DNA from 3 places in the Actinoallomurus sp. NPDC050550 genome. Region 3 is predicted to be linked to each of the others. Evidence: riboswitches for the same ligand, from Rfam matches in the RefSeq annotation. Region 3 holds a riboswitch; each other region holds the start of a gene.

Region 1 (7,390 bases), on a different contig from region 3:
CCAGGCCGGCCACCGCCTCCAGGACGGCGTCGGTGAGGATGCCGTCGTCGCATATCTGTTCCGCCGTCTCCAGATCGCATGCGCCGGAGAAGACCGACAGCCGGGCCCATAGCGTCCGTTCCTCGGCCGAGCACAGGTCGTAGCTCCAATCGATCAGCCCGTGCAACGTCTTCTGGCGCGGACTCGCGACCGGAGAGTCGCTGCGGAGGAGCCGGAAGAGCTGATCCAGCCGATCGACGATCTGCTCCACCGACAGCATCCGCGTCCGCAGCGCCGCGAACTCGATCGCGAGCGGGAGGCCGTCCAGCCGATGACAGAGCCTCGTCACCGCCGCGGCATTGGCGTCGGAGACGGCGAACTCCGGCACGACCGCCGACGCCCGCTCGCTGAACAGGCGCACCGCCGCGTACCGCAGCACCGTGTCCGCCGACGCCTCATCGGTCTCCGGCACGGGAAGCGACGGCACTTCCAGGACATGCTCCCCGTTGGCGCGGAGGAGCTGCCGGCTGGTCGCCAGGATCCGCACATCGGTCGTCAGGCACAGGAGATCCCCGACCAGAACCGCGCACTCGTCGATCAGGTGCTCGCAGTTGTCCAGCACCAGCAGCATCCGTTTTCCGGCGAGATGCCGCGCCAACCCGGCCGAGTCCTCGACGTTCCGGAGGCCGAGAGTCTCCGCGACCATCCGTACGGGCGACTTCGGTGTCTCCGACGCGACCAGGTCGACGAGCCACACCCCGTCGGGGAACGCTCGCCGGGCATCAGTCGCGACGCTCAACGCCAAGCGGGTCTTGCCCACGCCGCCGACGCCGGTCAACGTCACCAGACGGCCGGCGCCCAGCAGCTGCTTCACCTCGGCGAGTTCGCGCTCGCGGCCGATGAAACTCGTCATCTCCGTCGGCAGGTTCCCCACCGGTCGGCCCGTTACGGCTGTACGCATTTCTTCTCCACGTCGGCAGATCGTCCGATCTCCTCTGGCCGGCCAGGACATATGCCCGATCGCCACCGATGAAATGGCCGCCGGCCTGCCGCCTGTGCGTCGTTGCGGGAAGCAGGAGATCATCCGCTGCCGATCTTTGCAGCGGCTCGACCGCCCCGCCGGACATCGGGGGTGGGGACGGTCGGCTGGTTGTAATGAACATCAATCTAGAACTCTGAATTCGGTTCATCAATAGCGAACGGCCTGCGGATTTCATCCGCTCTCAGCATGCGAGACAGATGCCGGACCGCTGCTCTCCGATGCTCTTACGGGGAGGTCACCGTCCGAGACGCCGACACGCCGGTCGGCTTCGGGGCTCCGAACTCGGTTCAGCATCCATGAACCGGCTTCTGATCACCGGGTCGACGAACGTCATGGTCCACAGCGGGCCGCCGCTTCGGCGGCCACTATCCTCGGTGGCCACCCGGCCATCCCGTTGCCATGACCCTTAGCCTGGTCGGTAACGATGTCACCAGACTCACCGCCCTGGACAGCGAAATGGACATCGAGACGACCTTGGCGTGGGTGCAGGGGATCACCGCGGCGATATACCGCGATGCCGACTATCTCACCCGGCTGGACGCGGCCATCGGCGACGCCGATCATGGCGTCAACATGCAACGCGGCTTCTCCGTCGTGCGAAGCACGCTCAATGGCAAAGAATTCAGCACGGTAGGGGAAATTCTCACTAAAACCGGTACCGCGTTGTCGTCGAGCGTCGGCGGTGCGGCGGGCCCGCTGTACGGGATGGCGTTCCGCGCCATCGGCAAGCAGCTCACCGAACCGAGCGTGACCGCCGAACAATTGCTCGGAGCACTGCGGGCCGGTCTGGAGGCGGTTCAGAAACTGGGTGCCGCTCGCCCCGGGGACAAGACCATGATCGATGCCTTCGGTCCGGCTGTGGAGGCGTTCGAGAAGGCCGTGCGCGGCGGAGCCGCCCTCGGCGCGTCCGCCTCCGCCGCCGCGGACGCCGCGGAAGAGGGCATGCGCGCCACCATCCCAATGATCGCCCGCAAGGGCCGTGCGTCCTACCTCGGGCCCCGCAGCCAAGGCCACCAGGACCCCGGCGCCACCTCCACCGCGCTCATCTTCCGCGCGCTCGCCGAGGCGGTGGCACCCTGACGCTCGCCCCCTGGGCGGTCACCGCTCCCGCCACCGCTGTGCCGGACGTGATTTACGCTGTTGTACGAACCGCTCGCACGAGCGAGCGTCCGCTGAATCCGCAGGTCGCGGAGCCGGGGACCCACCGCATCATCGGGGTGAATCGGCACATCGTGCCGTAGGGCAGCTTCCACGCCCGAACCCGTCAGCTAACCCGGTAAGCGGCATGGAAGCCGAAGGAGTACCCCTGTGTCCGCTCGACATCCCCCTCCGTCCGGGCTGAAGCACGCGGCGCTCAAGGCCGCGATCGCCGGTATCACCATCGTCGGTGCCGCCGTGGCCACCGAGCTCTCCGTGAGTGCGGCCCCGCACTTCCGCGTCCCCGTCTCCACGGTGGCCGACCACGATCCGGTCCCGGACCTGGACACCGTGCTCAGGCGCATGATCGTGCTGAAGGGTCACCCCGAGACGGCCTCCGCCGCCGACGTGCTGAAGGTCGCGCTCTCGCAGGTCGGCACGACGGCGGACGCCGCCGGGGGCACCAAGTTCAACCAGTGGTTCATGTCCACCTCGGCCGCCCAGACGGGCGCCCAGCGGTACGGCGGGAAGATCAGCGACTACGCCGACGCCAGTTGGTGCGACATGTTCGTCTCCTGGGTCGGCGCGCGGGCCGGCGCGCCGGGCATCGGAGTCGACGCGTTCACGCACACCCACGCCCAGTGGTTCCAGCAGCGGGGCCGGTGGGGCGCCGTCCCGAGGCCCGGCGCCGTCGTCTTCTTCTCCTTCTCGGGCGACAAAACCGTCGGCGGCATCGAACACGTCGGTCTCGTGGTCAAGGACGATCACGACGGGACGATCGAGACCATCGAGGGCAACACCGACAAGGCCGTCAAGATTCGCATCCGCCCCGTCTCCGAGGTCGTCGGGTACGGCTACCCGGACTACCTCCGATAGCTCCCTACGGGGGCGCGGCGCCATGGCGCGTGGGTGTTCCGGTCGCGTTCCCGGCGGCGGTGGTCGCGTACTCGCGGATCTACACCGGCGCGCCATCCCGGCGACGTGGCCGCCGGGGCCGCGGCGGGCGCCGCGATCGCGCTCGGGATGCGCGGTATCCGCGGTGCGATTGCCGAGCACCCTGCGCGGGACGGCCGGCTGTGGTGAGAATGGGGCCATGGGCAGGGTCGCGTACGGCGTCGCACTCATCGTCCTCACCGCCGCCACGGCATGCGGCTCCGGCGACGGGTCGAGAGCGGACCCCCGTTCACCCGCGCCGAGCGGCGCCGCCACGAGCGCGTCGGCGCCGGCGCGTACGGCGGTGTCCTGGCCGACGTACCACGGGTCGAACGACCGTGCCGGGTACGCCGCCGGATTCCCCGCCCCGCGTACGCTCGCGGACGCCTGGACGGCGCGGCTCGACGGAGCGGTGTACGGGCAGCCGGTCGTCGTCGGCGGCACGGCGTACGTCGGCACGGAGAACGACACCGTCTACGCGCTCGACCTGGCGACGGGGCGGCAGGTCTGGAAGCGGCACCTGGGCACGCCCGTGCCGCAGTCGGCGCTGCCCTGCGGGAACATCGACCCGCTCGGCATCACGGGGACGCCGGCGTACGACGCCGCGACGCGCACGGTGTTCGTCGCGGCCGAGACGACCGGCGGGCGCCACACCCTGGTGGCGCTGAACACCGCCGACGGCCGCGTGCGGTTCACCCGCGGCCTCGACGTCGCGGCCGGCCGCGAAAGTAAGGCGGAACAGCAGCGCGGCGCCCTCGCGGTCGCCGGCGGCCGGGTGTACGTGCCGTTCGGCGGGCTCGACGGCGACTGCGGGAACTACGTCGGCTACGTCGCCGCGTACCAGACCGACGGCCACGGACCGGTCGCCTCGTACGCCGTTCCGACCAGCCGGATGGGCGGCACCTGGGCGCCGTCCGGCCCGGCCATCGGCGCGTCCGGCGACGTCTACGTCGCCGTGGGGAACGGCGCGAGCGTCGGCGGGCCCTACGACGGCAGCGACTCGGTGCTGCGGCTGTCACCCGACCTGTCCCGCCGCTTGTCGTACTTCGCGCCGAAGAGCTGGGGCGAGGAGAACAGCGAGGACCAGGATCTCGGCTCGACGGGCCCCCTCCTGCTCCCGGGAGAGCGGGTGCTCATCGCCGGCAAGACGGGCGACATCTACCTGCTCGACGCGCGCGACCTCGGGGGAATCGGCGGCCAGCACGCCTCCCTGCCCGGCTGCGTCTCCTTCGGCGGGATGGCCCGGTCCGGGTCCTCGGCGTTCCTGCCCTGTGAGAACGGCCTGCAGCGCGTCGACGTCTCCTCCGGCGGCGACCTGCGCCGGGTCTGGACCGCGCGAGCCGCCGTCAAGGGATCGCCGGTCGTCGGCGGCGGCGCGGTATGGACCCTCGACACCGAAGCAGGCGTGCTGCACGCCCTGTCCCAGTCCGACGGGAGCTCCATCGCCTCCCGGCGCGTCGGCACGGTGACCCGCTTCGCCTCCCCGACCCTCGCCGGGTCGCTCGTCCTCGTCCCCACGATGCAGGGGGTCACCGCCGTCGGCGTCCGCTGACACGGGCGACGGCCAAGCGGCGTGGGCCGGCGCCGGCCGTGTGAACCGACGTGAGCCGACTCGCCATCAGGGTCCGCTGACGCGGGCCGATGCGCTATCCGCGCCCGACGGGCCGCCCCGGGCACTCACGCGAGCCGACGGGGTGCGCCGGCGCCGGTCGGCGGGCGTGTTCAGCCCCGGCGGCGGCCGAGGAGCCGCTCGATCTCCCGCCTGTCGCGCTTGGTGGGCCGCCCCGCACCGCGCTCGCGCCGTGCGATCGGAAGCAGGGCCGCACGCGGGGGCGGCGGCGGGCTGTGGTCGGTGTAACACTCGACGGCGACGGGAGCGCCGACCCGCTTGCGTACGACGCGCCGCACCTCGACGATCCGCTCCCGTCCGGCGAGGCGGACACGCACGCGGTCACCGGGCCGTACGGCGGCGGCCGGCTTGACGCGCTCGTCGTTGACCCGGACATGCCCGGCCCGGCAGGCGGCCGTGGCCAGCGAGCGGGTCTTCACCAGCCGTACCGACCAGATCCACACATCGACCCGTACGGTCTCCTGATCCGCCGCCATGGGACAGACCCTACCCGGGTCGGCGGGAGCGGTGCCGAAACGGTCGTTTCGACACCGCGCTAACCGGGCATCATGCATTACTTGCCGTCGACCCGGGTAGTCAGGCGGACATGCGCACCGCCATTTTGGACGTCGGGTCCAATGCTGCCCATCTGAGCGTCGTCGACCTGGTCGCGGGCGGTCCGATCCGGACGGTCGCGTCCGTCAAGGAACCGACCCGGCTGGCCGGGGCCATCACGGCCGGTGGCCGGATCGGCCACGCGGCGGTCGATCGGGTGGTGGGATCGGTGGGCGCGATGGCACACGAGGCCGCGCGCGTCGGCGCCGTCGAGTTGATCCCCTTCGTGACGTCCGCGATCCGCGACGCCGCCAACCGGGAGGAGATCCTCGGACGCGTCGCCGCCGAGACGGGCGTCAAGCTGGGGTTCCTGGCCGGTCAGGACGAGGCGCGGCTGACATTCGTGGCCGTACGCGCGTGGTACGGATGGTCGGTCGGGCCGATCGTGCTGGCGGACATCGGCGGCGGCTCCATTGAGATCGCCACCGGGGACGGCGCCGAGGCGGACACCGCGCTGTCGATGCCGCTGGGCGCCGGCCGGCTCACGCGGGACCATCTGCCCTGCGATCCTCCGCGCGGTAAGCAGGTCGGGCGGCTCCGGGCGCACGTCGCGGACCGGCTGGCCGCCTACGGCGTCGACCGGCTGACCGAGGGGTCGTCCGGCCATCACGCGGTCGCCACCTCGAAGATCTTCAGTCAGCTCGCCAAGCTCTCCGGCGGGGCGAAGGCGGACGGCCGCCAGGTGCTGGAGCGGGCGGCGCTTCGCTGCCGGATCCCCCGCCTGGCCAGGCTGACGAGCGAAGAATGTGCCCGGCTCCGGGGCGTCTCGCGGTCCCGCGCCCGTCACATCCTCGCCGGTGCCGTCGTCGCCGACGAGATCATGAGCGCGCTCGGCCTGAGCCGTCTGGAGGTCTGTCCCTGGGCGTTGCGCGAGGGCATCGCGCTGCGCAGGCTGCGTCGGCTCGAGGCCGGGTTCGATCGGACGGACGACATCGCGCATCTCGTACGGCCAGTCTGCGCCGACCGGCCGCGCCTGCGCTTTGTCGAGGACACCGGTGCCTGCCAGGCGATCTGACCGACCACGGCCGGTACGGCCCGCCGCGTGACCGACCCGGACGGGCCGATCCGTCGACCTCGACCATCGGCAGCCGCCGACGCGCGTCCCGGCCGGCACCGGGAGGCCGCCGTACTCCCGGCGGTGAACAGGACGAGGGCCCCGCCGGGACGTCGCCCGGCAGGGCCCTCGATGTGTGTACCGGTGTGCGGGTCGCCTCTCGGCGAAAGGCACAACGCGGCTCCAGCCGAACGGTAATCCGCGAAGGCGATAGATGAGGCCCGGGGACACCAGGCACACCGGCCACGAGAGGTGTAACCGTTCCCTCGATGCTGTTTGTTCCCGTCGGCTCCCACGAATTTCGCCGGGCGGTCCCGCCGGGGATGCCGGCTCGGCCGGCCGCTCACAGGGCGATGACCGCCCCTCGGACGCCCCGTCGAGCGGCATGAGCCACGCGGCTGACCCTCGGAACCCGCGCACGGCCCCGCCCGGGCTCAAAGCACGCGCGGGGTCCACGCGTCAGGGCAGGTCGGTGCGCGGAGTGGCGAACACCATCCGGCCGCAGGTCTGGGACTGCGCGGTGCACTCGGTGCTCGACCATTCGGTCTGTCCCCAGACCAGGCCGGTGGCGTAGTCGTACGTCAGTCCCTCGGGATGCCAGGCCCAGCACTGGTGGGCCGTGCTGCCGGACAGACTGCACGAGGCGGCGCCGCCGCCCGACGTCGTCTGGCGCCAGATTCCGCCGCGGGCGTCCAGCCAGCTGTGCGAGACGTACCAGACCCCGCCGTAGGACAGGACTCCCTGGACGTCGCCGACGTAGCTCCGGTAGGAATCGGTGACCGGGACGGTCCCCGATGTGGCGCTGAGCAGGTAGCCGCTGCCGAGGGGATATCGCAGCAGGCGTCCGTGCAGGTTCGGGGTGTCATGGCCGAAGTACTCTCCGGCGACCAGCGTGTCGGGGCTCGTGCTGCGGTCGAGGGAGATCGAGGAGAGGCAGGCCGTGGTGGTGTCGTTCGTGAAGGCACGGGTGCCGTTGCCGACCCAGTCGGCCGCGCTGTTCCCGGCGGTGCCGTCGCCGTCG
Region 2 (7,390 bases), on a different contig from region 3:
GCGGCGGGTCGACCGACCCTGAGCTCTGGGCAGGTTCACCACGGGAGGTTCCCGGATCGGTCGATGAACTGTCCCGTCGGCCCGTCCGGGCCGATTGTCGCGAGGGTCACGATGGACGCTGCGCCGTCGGCGACGCTGTGTCCGAGGCCGCCGGTGAAGTCGGTCGCGGTCTGCCCGGGGTCTGCGGCGTTGACCTTCACGTCCTTCAGTTCCTTGGCGTACTGCGTCGTGAGCATCGTGACCGCGGCCTTCGAGGCGCAGTAGAGGGGCAGGGCATACTGCGACTCGATCCGCGCCGGGTCCTGGGTCACGCTGAAGGAGCCCATCCCGCTGGACACGTTGACGATGACGGGGTTCGGCGATTTGCGCAGCAGCGGGAGGAAGGCGTGCGTGACGCGCACGATCCCGACGACGTTCACGTCGAGCACGGCGCTCACGTCGGTCGCGGTGTACTCCTCGACGGGGCCGACCTTGCCGAGGACGCCGGCGTTGTTGACCAGGACGTCGATCGTTCCCTCATGCGCGGCGACATCCGCGGCCGCGGCCTGGACCGAGGCATCGTCGGTCACGTCGATCTGAACGAACCGGGCGCCGAGCGACTCGGCCGCGGCCCGACCGCGCTCACGGTGGCGGGCACCGAGGAGGACGGTGTGCCCCGCCTCGACGAGGCGACGAGCGGTTTCAAAACCGAGGGACTTGTTGGCCCCGGTGATGAATGTGGTGGTCATGCTGGCTCCTCCTGGTCCGAACAGCACGGCCGTGCGCTGTTCACGCACTCCATGCTGGGTCCCCGGGAGGGTTGGCGGGAGCTACGGCACTTCCTGGTACCGCGCGTACCACCCAGCAGCCTGGTCCACCGGACGAGGCAGAACGCGGGCCTTCATCCCTGAGGAGACATCCTCTGGACCCCAATCGCCGCAAGGAATTCGAGTTTGCTGCGGGCGTCGGTGCCTGGCTGCGGCGTGTACACCACGAGGCGGAGGTTCGTGTCCTGGGTGTTGAGGATGTCGGAGTTCATGGCGATGTGTCCGACATCCGGGTGCTGGACGAGTTTGTGCGCACTCTGGTGACCGCCCACCGCTCGGCGGCTCCACAACTCGCAGAACCGTGGGCTGAGGTTCAGCCTCGATACCAACGCCGCGAGGTCGGGATCGTCGGGGTACCGGCTCGTCGTCGCGCGCAGGTCGGCGACGAGGGACTCCTCGAACGCCGCCCGCTCGGCCGCCGTCTGCCGGACCCGGGGCAGCTCACCCAGGAACTGCCAGACCAGGACGTTGCGGTCTCCCACACCGCGCACCGTGGGATCGCCGAACGTGGCCGCGAACAGCGGATTCCAGTGCAGCAACTGCCAGGTGGCGTCGTAGATCGCCAGCGGGTTGCCGGCGAGCTGGTCCACGATCCGGTACAGGCTCCCTGGGATCATTCGTGGAACCCGGATCGGATCCGCTGCGTGACCGGCCATGCGCAGAAGGTGAGCGTGCTCGTCGTTGGACAGGTGCAGGGCGCGAGCCAGGGCCGAGCAGACCTGCGCCGAGGGTGTCGCCACCCGTCCCTGCTCCAGCCGGACCACGTACTCGACCGAGATGCCGGCCAGCGTCGCCAGCTCCGCGCGTCGCAGACCGGGGACCCGACGGGGTGAGCCGTGTGCGAAGCCCACCGTCGCGGGGTCCAGCCGGTCCCGCCACGCCCGCAGCACGGCACCGAGTTGATCCATGAACACCATTTTCCCGCACACCCCGCCCCGCTGGGTGGTACGCGCTGTACCACGAAGTCCCGTAGCTCCCGCCGACGCTCCTCGGGGCTCAGTGTGGAGTCGTGAACGGCGCACAACGATGCTGTTCGGAGCCAGGAGGAGCAAAGCATGACCACCACGTCGAACCACTACGTCACCGTGCTGTGGGAAGCTCGGGCCAAATCCGGGAAGGAAGCCGCGATGAAGGCGTTCATGACAGCCGCCGTCACCGCATCGCGCTACGACGCGGGCAACATCGACTACGAGGCTCACCAGGTCGAGGGACAACCGGGCGCGTTCGTCATCTTCGAGCGCTGGGAGAGCCGCGAGGCCCTCGAAGGCCACCTGCAGGCACCCCGCATGCAGGACCTGGTGCCCCAACTGCTGGAACTGATGGACGGCAGCATCGAGGACGGGATCCGCTTCCTGCAGCCGTTCCGCCCGGCACGATAGGCCGACCCGGAGCACGGCGAGCCTGATCGGGGCTAGGCGGCCGTCCGCCGGAGTTGCGCGACAAAGCGCCGGACCATACGGGGACTGCGCAGCAAGTAGACCTCGGCGTGCGGAGCGGCAGCGGTGATCGCTTGCATCACGGTCGGGAGACCGTCGCGCTGTTCGCATTGGGACTGGCCCAAGGCAGGTCAGGGGAAGCGGTGCGGCAGTCCGTCACGGAGAGCCTCAAGGCCGTGGTCGGCATCCTGCTGATCATCGGCGGGGGCGGCGCCTTCAACCAAGTTCTGGAGGACACGGGCATCAGCCACGCCATCGCCTCGGCCGCCGGCGGAGCGCACATCAGCGTCGTGCTGCTGGGGTGGCTGCTCGCACTGCTGCTCTCCGCCTCCACCGGATCGGCGACGGTAGGGATCGTCTCCTCGACCGGCATCGTCGCGCCACTGGTGACCGCGTCCGACAGTTGGCACACCTCGCTGGTCGTCATCGCCATCGGCGCGGGCTCGATCGGCCTCAACTACGTCAACCACGAGGGATTCTGGCTGGTCAAGGAGTCCTTCGGGATGGACATGGGCAAGGCCACGAAAATCCACACCACCACCCAGACGCTGGTCAGCATCCTGGGCCTGGGGATGGCCCTCCTGCTCTCCGCATTCCTCTAGCGACCGCGTGCCGATCCCAATGCGCACGAAATGTACGCGGACGGTTGTGCGGCAGCAGGGCGGCGACGAGGTTGTCGCAGCCGGTCGGGGAAGGCGTCGATCCGGTCCAGGATGTACGACGCTTTCCCCGCGGTCCAGCGATCACGCTGGGCGACGGGCCCTTTGATTACGGGCGGCCGGCGCCGACGTAGTTCGCGGTCCAGTAGCTGTTGGACATGCTGGCGTACTGTACGACGGTGCCCGTGTGCGGGGCATGAATGAATCTGCCGCCACCGACGTAAATGCCTTCGTGGCCAAGGCCGTCGAAGAAGACCAGGTCACCGGGCTGCAGATCGGACTTGGCGACGTGGCGGATGGCGCTGTATTGGTCGGGGACGACGCGGGGAAGGCTGACGCCGGCCGCGCGCCAGGCCATCATCGTCAGCCCGGAGCAGTCATAGCCCGACGGGCCCGTACCGCCGAAGACATAGGGTTTACCCAGCTGAGCCATGGCATAATTCACCGCCGTGCCGGCCGAGCCGGATGCGGAGCTGGAGGGGCTGCTACCGCTGCTCTTACTACTGCTGTTGCCGCTTGAGCTGTTGGTGCTTGAGCTGGAGCTGGTGGACTTGGCGACCAGTGCTTTCTGCTTGGCGATCGCTTTTTCGGCGGCGGCTTTCTGCTTCTTAAGCGTAGACGTGGTCGTGGTGACCGTCTGCAGCGCTGCCTTGGCTTCTTCCTGATCACGCTGGAGGCGCTGGGTCGATGCCAGCAATGCGGTCATCTCTTGGCTTCGGCTGTTGGAAAGTTCGGTGAAGGCCGACATATTTTGCAGGCTCGCTTCGGGGTCCCTGGAAGCGATGACGGCGGTATTGCTAAGACTGCCGTTCTTGTAGGCGGCGACGACCATCTGCGCCACCCGGACGCGCAGGTTCTGATAGTTGGGCTTTTCGGTGGCGATCTGATTGTTGATCACTGAAAGCCGCTTCTTCGCCGCATCCAGCTGTGTCTTGGCCTTGTCGTACTGATTGGCGATCTTGTCTACCTGGCTGTTTAGCTTGTCCAGCTTATTCTTTGCTGCGGTCGGTGACGGCTTGGTAGCCGCGTACGCGCTGCTTGCGGGAAGAAGAAGGGCGGCGCTCGCCGTCAAGGCCGTAATGCCCCTCAGCCAGCCAGAACTTGTGAGCCGAGAATATGAAAATGTCACGTACGAACTCCTCTCCTCACGCCTACCGGGTTAGCTGTCGGGTTCGGGCGGGAGATGCCCTACCGAGCGCTGGGCGCTGCGGATTCACCCCAGTTACCTGGGTCCCCGGTTCCCCGCACTGCAGGGATTCGGCTGACGGTCGTGCTCTTGTGTGAAGCATGGGACAGTCGAGTCCTACGGAGCGTAGGGCATCAATGTGGATAAAACCACCGAAACGTGATTTATGGTACGCAGTGTGCGCCGTCCGTTACTGAGTGCACGTCATGGCGCCGTGTCGGTGCGCATGTCCCTACAGCGGGTGATTACCTTCTGAGCGAGTTGCTGCTGCGACTGGGCTTCCCCGTCTCTCAACCCTTTGAGAATGGCGAAGTGGCGAGGATGCAGGCCCGTCGGCGACAGCGCGGATTCAAGCGTCTCGATCGCCCCGGCGTGTCACCCCCGACTGCCCGGACAGGGCCCTGATCGAAGCGGAGATGATCACGGAGACGACCGGCAGCGACACCGTTGAGGAATTCTTGGAGCGCATCCGGCAGGCATGGGACGCCGGTGACGCCGATGCCTACGCTCGGCAGTTCGCCGAAGACGCCTCGTACGTGATCTTCCTCGGCGACGCCATGTTCGGCAGGGCCGCCGTCGGCCAGACCCACCACGAGGTGTTCACGAAGTGGCGGAAGGGCACGCGGATGATCGTCAGACCCATCGACGTGCGCACTGTGGACACCGACACCGCCGTGGTGACCACGGTCGGCGGCATCGGCAAAGGCAACAAGATCGACTACGACAAGTTCCAGACGTACACCCTGCGTCGCCGCGACGGGCGATGGGAGTGCGTCGCGTTCCAGAACACCGAGATGAGCCGTCGCGCCAAGCGCACCTACAGCGCCTGACGACCACACACTCGCGGGTCGGCCGCCTGCACGATGCGAGGCCGGGAACGAAGGCCGCCCCGTACTCCGGCACGGACGTCCTATCGTCCGCGGGCGGGCGCGGTCCGTGGCAGGGAGGGGAGAGGGCCGAGGTACGACCAGGCGCCGTCCTCGAGGACGAAGCGGCTGTGTTCTTCCATCAGCCCGGGGCGGTTCCGCTGGACGTAGTGGGCGCGGAAGAGGACGGTTCCCTCGGCGTCGAGGTAGCTTCCGCCGGCGGTTCGGAGGACTTCGAGGCGTTGCCAGCGCAGGGACTCGTCGAAGTCGATGTGCGGTGGCCGCGTCGACGGATGCCACGTACGCAGGAGGTAGCCCTCGTCATCCACGCAGAAGGCGCTGAACCGCGAGCGCATGAGCCGCTCCGCTGTCGGGGCCTTCATGTCTCCGCGGTGAAAACGTCCACAACAGTCGTCGTACGGTGCGGGCAGCCCGCAGAAGCATCGTGCACCCGGATCGGACTGGCTCATGTTCTCATTGTGTCGCCGCGAGACCATCGCTGCGGCCGCTCGCCTGTCGTAGCGGTTGGGCGGCCCTGCCGAAACAGGTCGCAGGCAGTGCCTCTACTGTGGCGCGGTGACGACTCAGGTGATCGTGCTGAACGGTGGATCCAGCTCGGGCAAGTCCGGGATCGCCAGGTGCCTGCAGGCGGTACTGCCGGATCCGTGGCTCGCCGTCAGCGTCGACACGCTGGTCGAGGCGATGCCCGCGTCCATGCGGACATCGGAGGCCGGGATCGAGTTCGCCGCGGATGGCGGAGTGAGCGTCGGGCGGGAGTTCCGGGAGCTGGAAGCAGCGTGGATGGAGGGGATCGCCGCGATGGCCCGCGCCGGTGCCCGGGTCATCGTCGATGACGTCTTCCTCGGTGGCGCGGAGTCCCAGCAGCGGTGGCAGAAGGCCCTCGACGGACTGGACGTGCTGTGGGTCGGCGTCAGGTGCGAGAGCGCGGTCGCCGCGGGCCGCGAGATCGCCCGCGGGGATCGGGCCCAGGGAATGGCCGCGTCGCAGGCGGAGGCGGCCCACCGGGGCGTGCTCTATGACCTGGAGGTGGACACCACCCGTACCGAGTCCCTGGAGTGTGCGCGGACCATCGCCGCTCAGCTCAGCTCGAGTCGCCCGTGACCGCGTCGGCGCAGGTCGCGAGTCGGCGGGCCAGGGCGTGGACGTGGTCGCGCAGGGCGTCCGGAGACTCGATCACGAACGGGCGGTCCAGCCAGGCGAGTACGGCGGCGACCCAGTCCAGCCGCTCGGCCCGCAGCCGGACCCGTACCCAATCCTCGGAAGGTCCCGGCGGGTCATGAGCGGGATCCCGCGCCGGGTCGGCCGGGAGCTCCTGCACGGTGGCGATACCGACCGGGATCCGGGATCGGACCTGCTCGGCCGTGCCCTGGACCCGTAGCGACACCTCGTGCAGGTAGGGCACGTCGGCGAGCCCGGACAGCACCCGGGCGGTCGGGTCGAACCCCTCCGGCACCTCGAACGACCCCGGCAGCACCGTCGCGGTCTCGATCCGGTCCAACCGGAACGTACGCACCTCGCCGCGGTCCGAGTCGGCGCCGGTCACGTACCAGCGTCCGGAGTGGAGGACGATCCCGTACGGATGGACGGTGCGCTCGCTGCGGCGCCCGTTCCAGGCCTGATAGCCGAGGGCGACCGGCCGGCGGTGCCGCGCGGCCTCCGCGAGCATCAGCAGCACGCCCGTCTCCGGGGTGGCCACGCGCCGGGCCGGAGCGGTGAACTCGGTGGCGGCCAGCAGCGCCTCCAGCCGGCGGCCGAGCGCCTCGGGCAGCACCCGGCGTACCTTGGCGGCGGCGCTCTCCATCGCCGCGACGGACGTGGTCACCAGCCCGGCGCGCCGGCCCACGACCAGGCCGAGCAGTACGGCCAGCGCCTCCTCGTCGGTGAGCATCAGCGGAGGCATCCGGTACCCGGGGGCGAGCCGGTAACCGCCGTACCGGCCGCGTACCGATCGGACCGGGACCTCCAGGTCGATGAGGTGGTCGACGTAGCGCCGGACGGTGCGCTCGTCCACGCCGAGCCGGTCGGCCAGGTCGGCGACGGTACGGGTGCCGCCGGCCTGGAGGATCTCCAGCAGGGCGAGCACTCGGGCGGTCGGTCGGGTCATATCCGAAAGTTTGCCGCAAATACCGGGCGGATCCTGTCCTGTATCCGGCCTAGCGTCGCACTCATGACGACTTACGTACTTCTCCCCGGCTTCTGGCTCGGCGCCTGGGCCTGGCGCCCGGTGACGGCCGAGCTGCGCGGCCGCGGGCACGACGTCCACCCGCTCAGCCTGACCGGGATGGGCGAGCGGGCACACCTGGCCCGGCCCGACACCGACCTGGAGACGCACGTCACCGACGTGCTCAACCTGATCCGTTACGAGGACCTGCACGACGTGGTGCTGGTCGGGCACAGCTACGCCGGTGCGGCGGTG
Region 3 (7,390 bases):
GCGGACGTGATCACCAGCTGCGGTCGGCTACCTCTTGCGGTGCGGATCGCCGGTGCCAAGCTCGCCTCCCGACCGGCATGGTCGGTGCGGCACCTCGCCGACCGGCTGGCCGACAGGCACCGCCGGATGGACGAGCTCCACATCGAAGACCTCGATGTGCGCGCCAGCCTCATGCTCAGCTATCGCGGGCTCGGACCCGCGGCCGCACAAGCGTTCCGGCTGCTCGCACTGCTCGACTATCCGGCCTCCTCACTCCGTACGGCGGCCGCCCTGCTCGACGTGCCCGTCTCGGACGCCGAACACCTCTTGGACCAACTGCTCGATGCCCACCTGGTGACCAACCCGGCACCAGACCGCTACAGCTTCCACGACCTACTCCGCAGCTTCGCCAAAGAGCAGGCGCTCCGCGAAGACTCCGCCGAGGTGCGTCGCCGATCCCTCACCCGCGCCGTCCGCGCCTCCCTCACCGACCTCGCCGGGCAAATCCCGCACCCTCGGCCCGACGCAGTGCCCCAGGGAACCGGCCGTACAGCGTCCCGCGCCAAGCAGATGCGCGAGGCGGTATCCGACGTCGAGCAGGACAACCTGGTTGCCGCGATCATGCTCGTGACCTCCACGCCCGAACTGGACGCCGTCCTCGCCGCAAAGCTCTTGGAACTCCTTCAGCGTCCGCTCATCCTTTCCGGCCGCTGGGACGACCTGTCCCGCTGCGCGGCCGCCGTCGAGCACGTCACCGAAGGCCGGGCCCAGGCGACGGCCCAGCGCGTGCAGGCTCGTATCGCGATCCACCGCGACGAGCGGGCCACCGCACGTCGGCTCCTGTCAATCACCCTCGAGCAGGCCCGGGCGACCGGTGATCGCCTCGGTGAAGTCAGCAGCCTCATCCTGCTCGGCACCCTGCATGGCCGCTCCGGCGACCACGACGCGGCGGCAGCCACCCTCGAACAGGCCATTACGGCCGGGCTGACCGCCAACATGCCAGTCCAGATGACCATGGCCCACAACTACGCCGGCGAACAGTACCTCCACCTCAACCGGCCCGATACCGCGCTCTACCACCTCCGGGCCGGGCTCAGCCTGGCCCGCGACAACAACGACGAGGACCTCACGGCCATGGCGCTTTACCTCCTCGGCGCCGCCCACAGCCGCCTCGGCGACCACGACACCGCCCTCATCCACCACCATGACGCCCTCCAACTCGCCCAGGCACGCGGCTCGGCCCACAGCGAAGCGATCGCCCGCCTCCACCTCGGCCGAACCCTCCAGGCTGCCGGAAGGCTCGACGAAGCCGACAAAGCGCTCGCCATCGCGGTAGAAGGCTTCCGGGCGCACGGCGACCACCACAGCGCCGCACAAGCACTCGCCGCCGCCGAATCCCTCAGCGGGACCGTCTGAAAGAAGGTCGTCGGCGGGGTTTTGGCTTTGACCCGCGGCAGGGCTATCCCAGTTTCGGAACGGCTCGTTCGATGATGGCGGTGAAGTCGGATCCGGGCGGGAGGGTGCCGAAGGCGCGGCCCCAGTCGCCGCTGAGGCGGGAGGCGCAGAAGGCGTCGGCGACGGCCGGGTGGCCGTGCCGGACCAGCAGGGAGCCCTGCAGCACCAGGGCGAGGCGCTCGACGACCCGCCGGGCGCGCAGCTCGATCGTCGCCACGTCGGTGAGCGAGTCCTTGACCTCGGCGACGGCGGCGTCCAGCCGCGCGTCGGCGCCCGAGGCCAGGCCGATCTCGGTGAAGAACGCCTCCACCGTCTCCGGCTCCTTGACCATCGCCCGCAGCACGTCGAGGGTCGCGACGTTCCCGGAACCCTCCCAGATCGAGTTGAGCGGCGACTCGCGGAACAGCCGCGGCATGCCGGACTCCTCGACGTAGCCGTTGCCACCGAGGCACTCGAGCGCCTCAGCGGCGTGGGCGGGCCACCGCTTGCAGACCCAGTATTTGCCGACGGCGAGGCCGAGCCGCTTGAACGCGGTCTCGCCGCGGTCGGTGGCCCCGGCCAGGCGGAGCATGAGGACGGTCGCGGCCTCCGACTCGACCGCGAGGTCCGTGAGGACGTTGCGCATCAGCGGCTGGTCGATGAGGTACCGGCCGAACACCTGACGGTGCGCGGCGTGGTGGGTCGCCTGGATGAGTTCCTCGCGCATTCCGGCGGCCGCGCTGATGACGCAGTCGAGCCGGGTCATGTTGACCATCTCGATGATCGTGCGGACGCCGCGCCCCTCGTCGCCGACGCGCCAGGCGACCGCGTCCTCGTACTCCACCTCGGCGGATGCGTTCGACCGGTTGCCCAGTTTGTCCTTGAGCCGTTGCAGGCGAAGACCGTTGCGCGTGCCGTCGGGCAGCACCCGGGGCAGCAGGAAGCAGGTGAGGCCCTCCGGCGCCTGCGCGAGGACGAGGAACACGTCGCACATCGGCGCGCTGGTGAACCACTTGTGGCCGGTCAGCAGGTACGTGCCGTCGGGCCGGGGCACGGCACGCGTCGTGTTGGCCCTCACATCGGAGCCGCCCTGCTTCTCCGTCATCGACATGCCGGCGAGGATGCCCTGCTTCTCCAGCGGCGGCCGCAGGCCGAAGTCGTACGTGCCGGACGTCAGCAGCGGTTCGTACTGCCGGGCCAGCTCGGGCGCGTGGCGCAGCGCCGGTACGGCGGCGTAGGTCATCGAGATGGGGCAGCCGTGCCCCGCGTCCACTCGCCAGACGTAGAACTTCGCGGCGCGGGCGACGTGCGCCCCGGATCGTTCGGTCCACGCCCGGGCGTGCAGGCCGTGGCCCACCGCGACGCGCATGAGCTCGTGCCAGGCGGGGTGGAACTCGACCTCGTCGACGCGATGGCCGTACCGGTCGTGGGTACGCAGCACCGGCGGGTGCTCGTTGGCGAGCCGGCCCCACTCGCGCGCCTGCTCCGTGCCTCCCAGTCGGCCGAGCTCGTGGACGGCCTCGGCCGCCCAGCCGCCGCCTTCGCGGAAGAGCCCGTCCAGGAGGGCGGGGTCGTCGGCCACATCATGGCCGACGAGCGGGGGGACCTGGTTGAAGACCTCATGTGTCGTCATCGACCGCTCCGATGCTGCGCTGGGCGAAGGTGATGAGATGAGCCATCAAGCCGGCCTGCGCGTCCGCGTCGCCGACCGCACGTGCCTGCGCCTTGGCGAGGCCGTCGGCACGCGCCTGCGCGTCGGTGCGGCCGTCGGCATGCGTCTGCGCGTCCGCGCGGCGGGCGGCATGCGTCCGTGCGTCCGCGTCGCCGACCGCAGGCGGCTCGGCGGAGCGGCCGGCGCCGACCGCGAGGGGGCCGACGAGAGCCTCGCCGATGGCCCCGACGAGCGCCGCGGCGCTGACCTCGACGTTCTGCTCGGGGAGCTCGCCGGCGGCGATGCCGCGGCCGATGAGCCCGGCGAGGACGGCGGCGTACGCCCGGCGGAAGACCAGGCGCTCGGCGTCGACGGCGGGATCCGCCGGCTCGGCGAGGAGCGCGTACGCCATCCGCGGGGCCCGCAGGGCCCGGCCCGCGAACGTCTCGATCACCGCCGCGATGCCCTCCGCCGCCGAGCCCTCCAGCGACGCGGCGCGCGCGAACGCGTCGACCTCGCGCTGGGAGGCCACCCGGAAGACCTCCGCGACCAGGTCGGCCTTTGCCGGGAAGTGGCGGTAGACGCTGCCGGTCGCGACCCCCGCTCGCCGGGCGACGGCCGCGATCGAGCAGCCGGCGTAGCCGCGCTCGGCGACGACCGCCAGCGCGGCGGCGCGGATGCGGTCCCGAGAGGCGCTGAGCCGGGCCTCGACACGGGGCGTACGGCGGTAAGGCACGCAAGAATTGAACCTCAGTTCATTCCTTCCCTGCAAGGGTGGCCGTCGGGAAAGACGGAGCCGTCGGTAGGGCAGGGCCGTCGGGAACGACGGAACGGCGCGGGATCACCTCAGGTGAGGGGATCCCACGCCGTCCGGGACCGGCAGGCGAGGGGGGGAGCGGGTGACGCCGTGCCGGTGTCGAGGGGGTGGGTTACGCCTTGCCGGTGGCCGTGGCGTAGCCGGTGCCCGAGTGGCGGTACACGCCGCCGTTGCCCAGTTCCAGCACCTGGAACTTGATCGTGATCGAGTTCGACGCGGTGCCGGTGAGCTGCTGCATCATCTTCTCCGACAGGTCGATGAGCGCCGGCGGGTTGTGCTGCGCGACGGCCCACTCGGCCGGGCCGAAGTCCTCCACGATGCCGATCTCGCTCTTACCGTTGTAGGTGACCTTCACCTTGGTGCCGAGCGGCCAGTACGGGCTGGCGAGCGTGTGGAACGACATCGGCTTGCCGGAGGCCGTCGACGGGTCCCAGAAGGACGTCGCGGTCGAGACGCCGCCGGGCAGGGCGGCCTTTTCCTTCTTGGCGTCCTTCTTGAGGCTCACGAACAGCCGGTCCTTGTTCTCCGTGGCGACGCGCTGCTCGGTCTGCGGCGCCTGCTTGGGCGCCTGCGCGGCGGACGGCGCGGGGGCGCTCTGCGCCGAGGATGCCGACTCCGAGGCGGTTCCGTAGGCGAGGGCGGTGGTCACGCCGGCGCCGGCCAGGGTGACGCCGGCGGCCGCGGTGGCAATGGCCTTCGTCGAGAACCTGATCATGGAATTCCTTTCGGGGGCATGGGGAACGGGGGCATGAGGGATGGGGGCATCCCGGGGCGATGACAGGGGGATTCGTGGGACCGCCCGGGAAGGGAAGACCGGCGCGTGCCGCGTTGCTCGGCGGCGACGCGGCACGCGCCGGCACGGGCGATTACTGGGCGTACTCCGGGTAGCCGTAACCCACGACAGCGGAGGTGTTCCGGGTCCGGACCTTCACGGCGTTGTCCGTGTTGCCCTCGACGGTCTGGATGGTGCCGTCGTGGTTGTCCTTGATGACCAGGCCGACGTGGTCGATGGCGTCGACACCGCTGCCGTTCCAGGAGAAGAAGACGACGGCCCCGGGCTTGGGAACGTTGCCCCAGCGGCCCTGCTGCTGGAACCACTTGGCGTGGGTCGGGGTGAACGCGTCGCCACCGATCCCCTTGACGCCGGCTTCGGCGCCGGCCCAGGAGACGAACATGTCGCACCAGTTGGCGTTGGCGTAGTCGCTGATGGACCCGCCGTCGCGCGCGACGCCTGCCTTGGCGTACGGCGAGGACATGAACCACTGGTTGAACTTGGTGCCGCCGGCTGCGTTCTCGGTCGTGCCGACCTGGGAGACGGCGAGCTTCAGGACGTCCGTGGCCGAGGGCAGCTTCTTCTGCACCTGCGCCTTCGGCTCGGCGAGGGCGCGCACCTTGACGTGCGGGGCGTCGCCCAGGGAACCGGCCGCGATCGCCTTACCCATACTGGGATTAGGTATCTGGGCGACATGGTGGGCCGCGAGGCGGGACGCACCGGGGATCTGTGCGGACAGCGCCGGTCCTGCGGAGGCCACGGTGAACGCGGCCGCGCCGGCGGCGGCGGTGCCGGCGATGACGCCGGCGACGGTCTTACGATCAAGGGTAAAGCGGGGTTTGGCGTGTCGAGGGGACACAGGGGGGTACTCCTTCGGCTTCCATGCCGCTTACCGGGTTAGCTGACGGGTTCGGGCGTGGAAGCTGCCCTACGGCACAGGGGATGTGCCGATTCACCCCGGGACTTCTGGTGGGTCCCCGGCTCCGCTAGGTGCGGATTCAGCGGGTCGCCCGCTCATGCGGGCGGCTCGAACAAAGAGATACGTCTGCCGTCATCGGCTAGGGGTAGCGGTGACGGCCGGTATTCAGATCAGGGCGGACTCGCGGACAAGGTTCTGCTCCTTACTTCCAGTACGCCTACCGGGTTAGCTGACGGGTTCGGACGTGGAAGTCGCCCTACGGCACAGGGGATGTGCCGATTCACCCCGGGACTTCTGATGGGTCCCCGGCTCCGTGATCTTCACGGACTCGACGTTGCCGCTCCCGCTGAAAATGGATCAACGGGTACTTCGCGGGAGTGGCGCGATTTTGGGATATGAACCGTCTCGGCTCTGTACGGAGGCCCTCGCACGCGTCTTCGCGCCGCGCCATCTGCGCTGGTGGGCCGGCCGTGCCGGCGGATGTTCGGGCGGCGCATGGGGAGCGTCGCCGGACTTAGAGGAACATATCAGACAAATACCGACGTGCCAAACATGGCCGTCGGATATTACTCACGTGATCGACACCACAAAGATCGTCATAAAGATCGATCTGGCGCGCCTTATGATCCACTTTTGGTTTCCGGTCTAAGCAATCATGAATGACCGCAAAGGTGCTGAATCGTCCAGGTGTCGCAACAGCCGGGCGGCGAAGAGTATTCCGCACCCCGTCACGATGGGTGACCACAGCCTCGGCAGGAGGCTCGCCGTACGCGCCGGAGCACCGAGAAGACGTCAGCCCGCCGCCACGACGCGCCGGAGCACAGGGAAGGCGTCAGCCGGCCGCCACGACGCGCCGGAGCACAGGGAAGGCGTCAGCCGGCCGCCGCGACGCGCCGGAGCACAGGGAAGGCGTCAGCCGGCCGCCGCGACGCGCTCGCCGCGCGTCAGGATCTCGCGATAGCGCTGCGACGTGATCTCCGCCACCTCCGGCGCGGCGCCCAGCACGGGCGAGACCGCCACCGCCCCGGCCTCCAGGGACTCCTCACGGACCTTGTCCGCGAAGTAGCCCGGGGCCAGGAAGTAGGACGCCATCGCGACTCGCGGCGCGCCCGCGTCGTACAGCATGCGTACGGCCTCGGCAGGGGTGGGACGGGCCGCGGAGGCGTACGCGGGGACGACGGAGTGCCAGCCGCGCCAGGCTCGCGCCATCCGGCCGATCGTCGCGTTCGCCGCCGGATCGCTGGAACCGGCGGCGGCGAGCACCAGAGCGGTGTCCGGGTCGGGGCGGACGCCGACCTCGGCGAGCCGCCGCTCCAGGGCCTTCGTCATCAGCGGATGCGGGCCCAGCGTCGTCCCGTAGTGCAAAGTCAGCCGGGGGTGGGCGCTTCGGACGTCGCGAAGCGCCCCCGGGATATCGGTCTTGCTGTGATACGCCGCGGTGAGCAGCAGAGGGAGCACGACGGCCTCGTCGGCCCCCTCGCCGACGAGACCACCGAGCGCCTGCCCCGGGGCCGGGGGAGCGTGGTCGAGATACGAGGTCACGACCCGCACCCCCGATGAACGACGAACAAGATCGAGAAGTTCCTCGATCGTCGCCGCCGCACGCGGATCCCGGCTCCCGTGGGCGACCGCGACCAGGGGGATCGCCGGAGTGCTCAGAGGTTGATGCCGCATTCGGTCTTTCCGGTGCCGGCCCAGCGTCCGCTGCGTGGGTCCTCGCCCGGCGCGACCTGCTTGGTGCAGGGCTCGCAACCGATCGACGGGTACCCGTCGTACTGCAGCGGGTTCACCAGGATGCCGTGCTCCTCGATGTAGTCG

The links. A riboswitch is a leader RNA that binds a small molecule or an ion and turns the genes downstream of it on or off. The one in region 3 is predicted to bind cyclic di-AMP.
Region 1: it holds a riboswitch for cyclic di-AMP, as region 3 does, so the genes downstream of both, AB0I04_RS38090 (CHAP domain-containing protein) here and AB0I04_RS36580 (CHAP domain-containing protein) in region 3, are expected to answer to the same signal.
Region 2: it holds a riboswitch for cyclic di-AMP, as region 3 does, so the genes downstream of both, AB0I04_RS17150 (NlpC/P60 family protein) here and AB0I04_RS36580 (CHAP domain-containing protein) in region 3, are expected to answer to the same signal.

What each region holds. Positions count from the first base shown of each region.
Region 1 is NZ_JBFAJC010000039.1:10,060-17,449, reverse strand. It holds gene AB0I04_RS38100 (LuxR C-terminal-related transcriptional regulator) at 1-892, opposite strand, end outside; gene dhaL (dihydroxyacetone kinase subunit DhaL) at 1,421-2,101, shown strand; cyclic di-AMP (ydaO/yuaA leader) riboswitch at 2,182-2,318, shown strand; gene AB0I04_RS38090 (CHAP domain-containing protein) at 2,330-3,034, shown strand; gene AB0I04_RS38085 (PQQ-binding-like beta-propeller repeat protein) at 3,252-4,643, shown strand; gene AB0I04_RS38080 (S4 domain-containing protein) at 4,814-5,197, opposite strand; gene AB0I04_RS38075 (hypothetical protein) at 5,308-6,330, shown strand; gene AB0I04_RS38070 (hypothetical protein) at 6,829-7,390, opposite strand, start outside.
Region 2 is NZ_JBFAJC010000010.1:240,546-247,935, reverse strand. It holds gene AB0I04_RS17170 (SDR family NAD(P)-dependent oxidoreductase) at 36-728, opposite strand; gene AB0I04_RS17165 (helix-turn-helix transcriptional regulator) at 881-1,714, opposite strand; gene AB0I04_RS17160 (putative quinol monooxygenase) at 1,862-2,185, shown strand; gene AB0I04_RS17155 (hypothetical protein) at 2,317-2,844, shown strand; gene AB0I04_RS17150 (NlpC/P60 family protein) at 3,011-3,973, opposite strand; cyclic di-AMP (ydaO/yuaA leader) riboswitch at 4,036-4,174, opposite strand; gene AB0I04_RS17145 (SgcJ/EcaC family oxidoreductase) at 4,504-4,917, shown strand; gene AB0I04_RS17140 (YchJ family metal-binding protein) at 4,998-5,336, opposite strand; gene cpt (chloramphenicol phosphotransferase CPT) at 5,530-6,075, shown strand; gene AB0I04_RS17130 (YafY family protein) at 6,056-7,078, opposite strand; gene AB0I04_RS17125 (alpha/beta hydrolase) at 7,142-7,390, shown strand, end outside.
Region 3 is NZ_JBFAJC010000035.1:105,296-112,685, reverse strand. It holds gene AB0I04_RS36600 (AAA family ATPase) at 1-1,395, shown strand, start outside; gene AB0I04_RS36595 (acyl-CoA dehydrogenase family protein) at 1,439-3,046, opposite strand; gene AB0I04_RS36590 (TetR/AcrR family transcriptional regulator) at 3,033-3,800, opposite strand; gene AB0I04_RS36585 (hypothetical protein) at 3,994-4,596, opposite strand; gene AB0I04_RS36580 (CHAP domain-containing protein) at 4,748-5,512, opposite strand; cyclic di-AMP (ydaO/yuaA leader) riboswitch at 5,526-5,667, opposite strand; cyclic di-AMP (ydaO/yuaA leader) riboswitch at 5,773-5,916, opposite strand; gene AB0I04_RS36575 (sirohydrochlorin chelatase) at 6,485-7,246, opposite strand; gene AB0I04_RS36570 (phosphoadenylyl-sulfate reductase) at 7,228-7,390, opposite strand, start outside.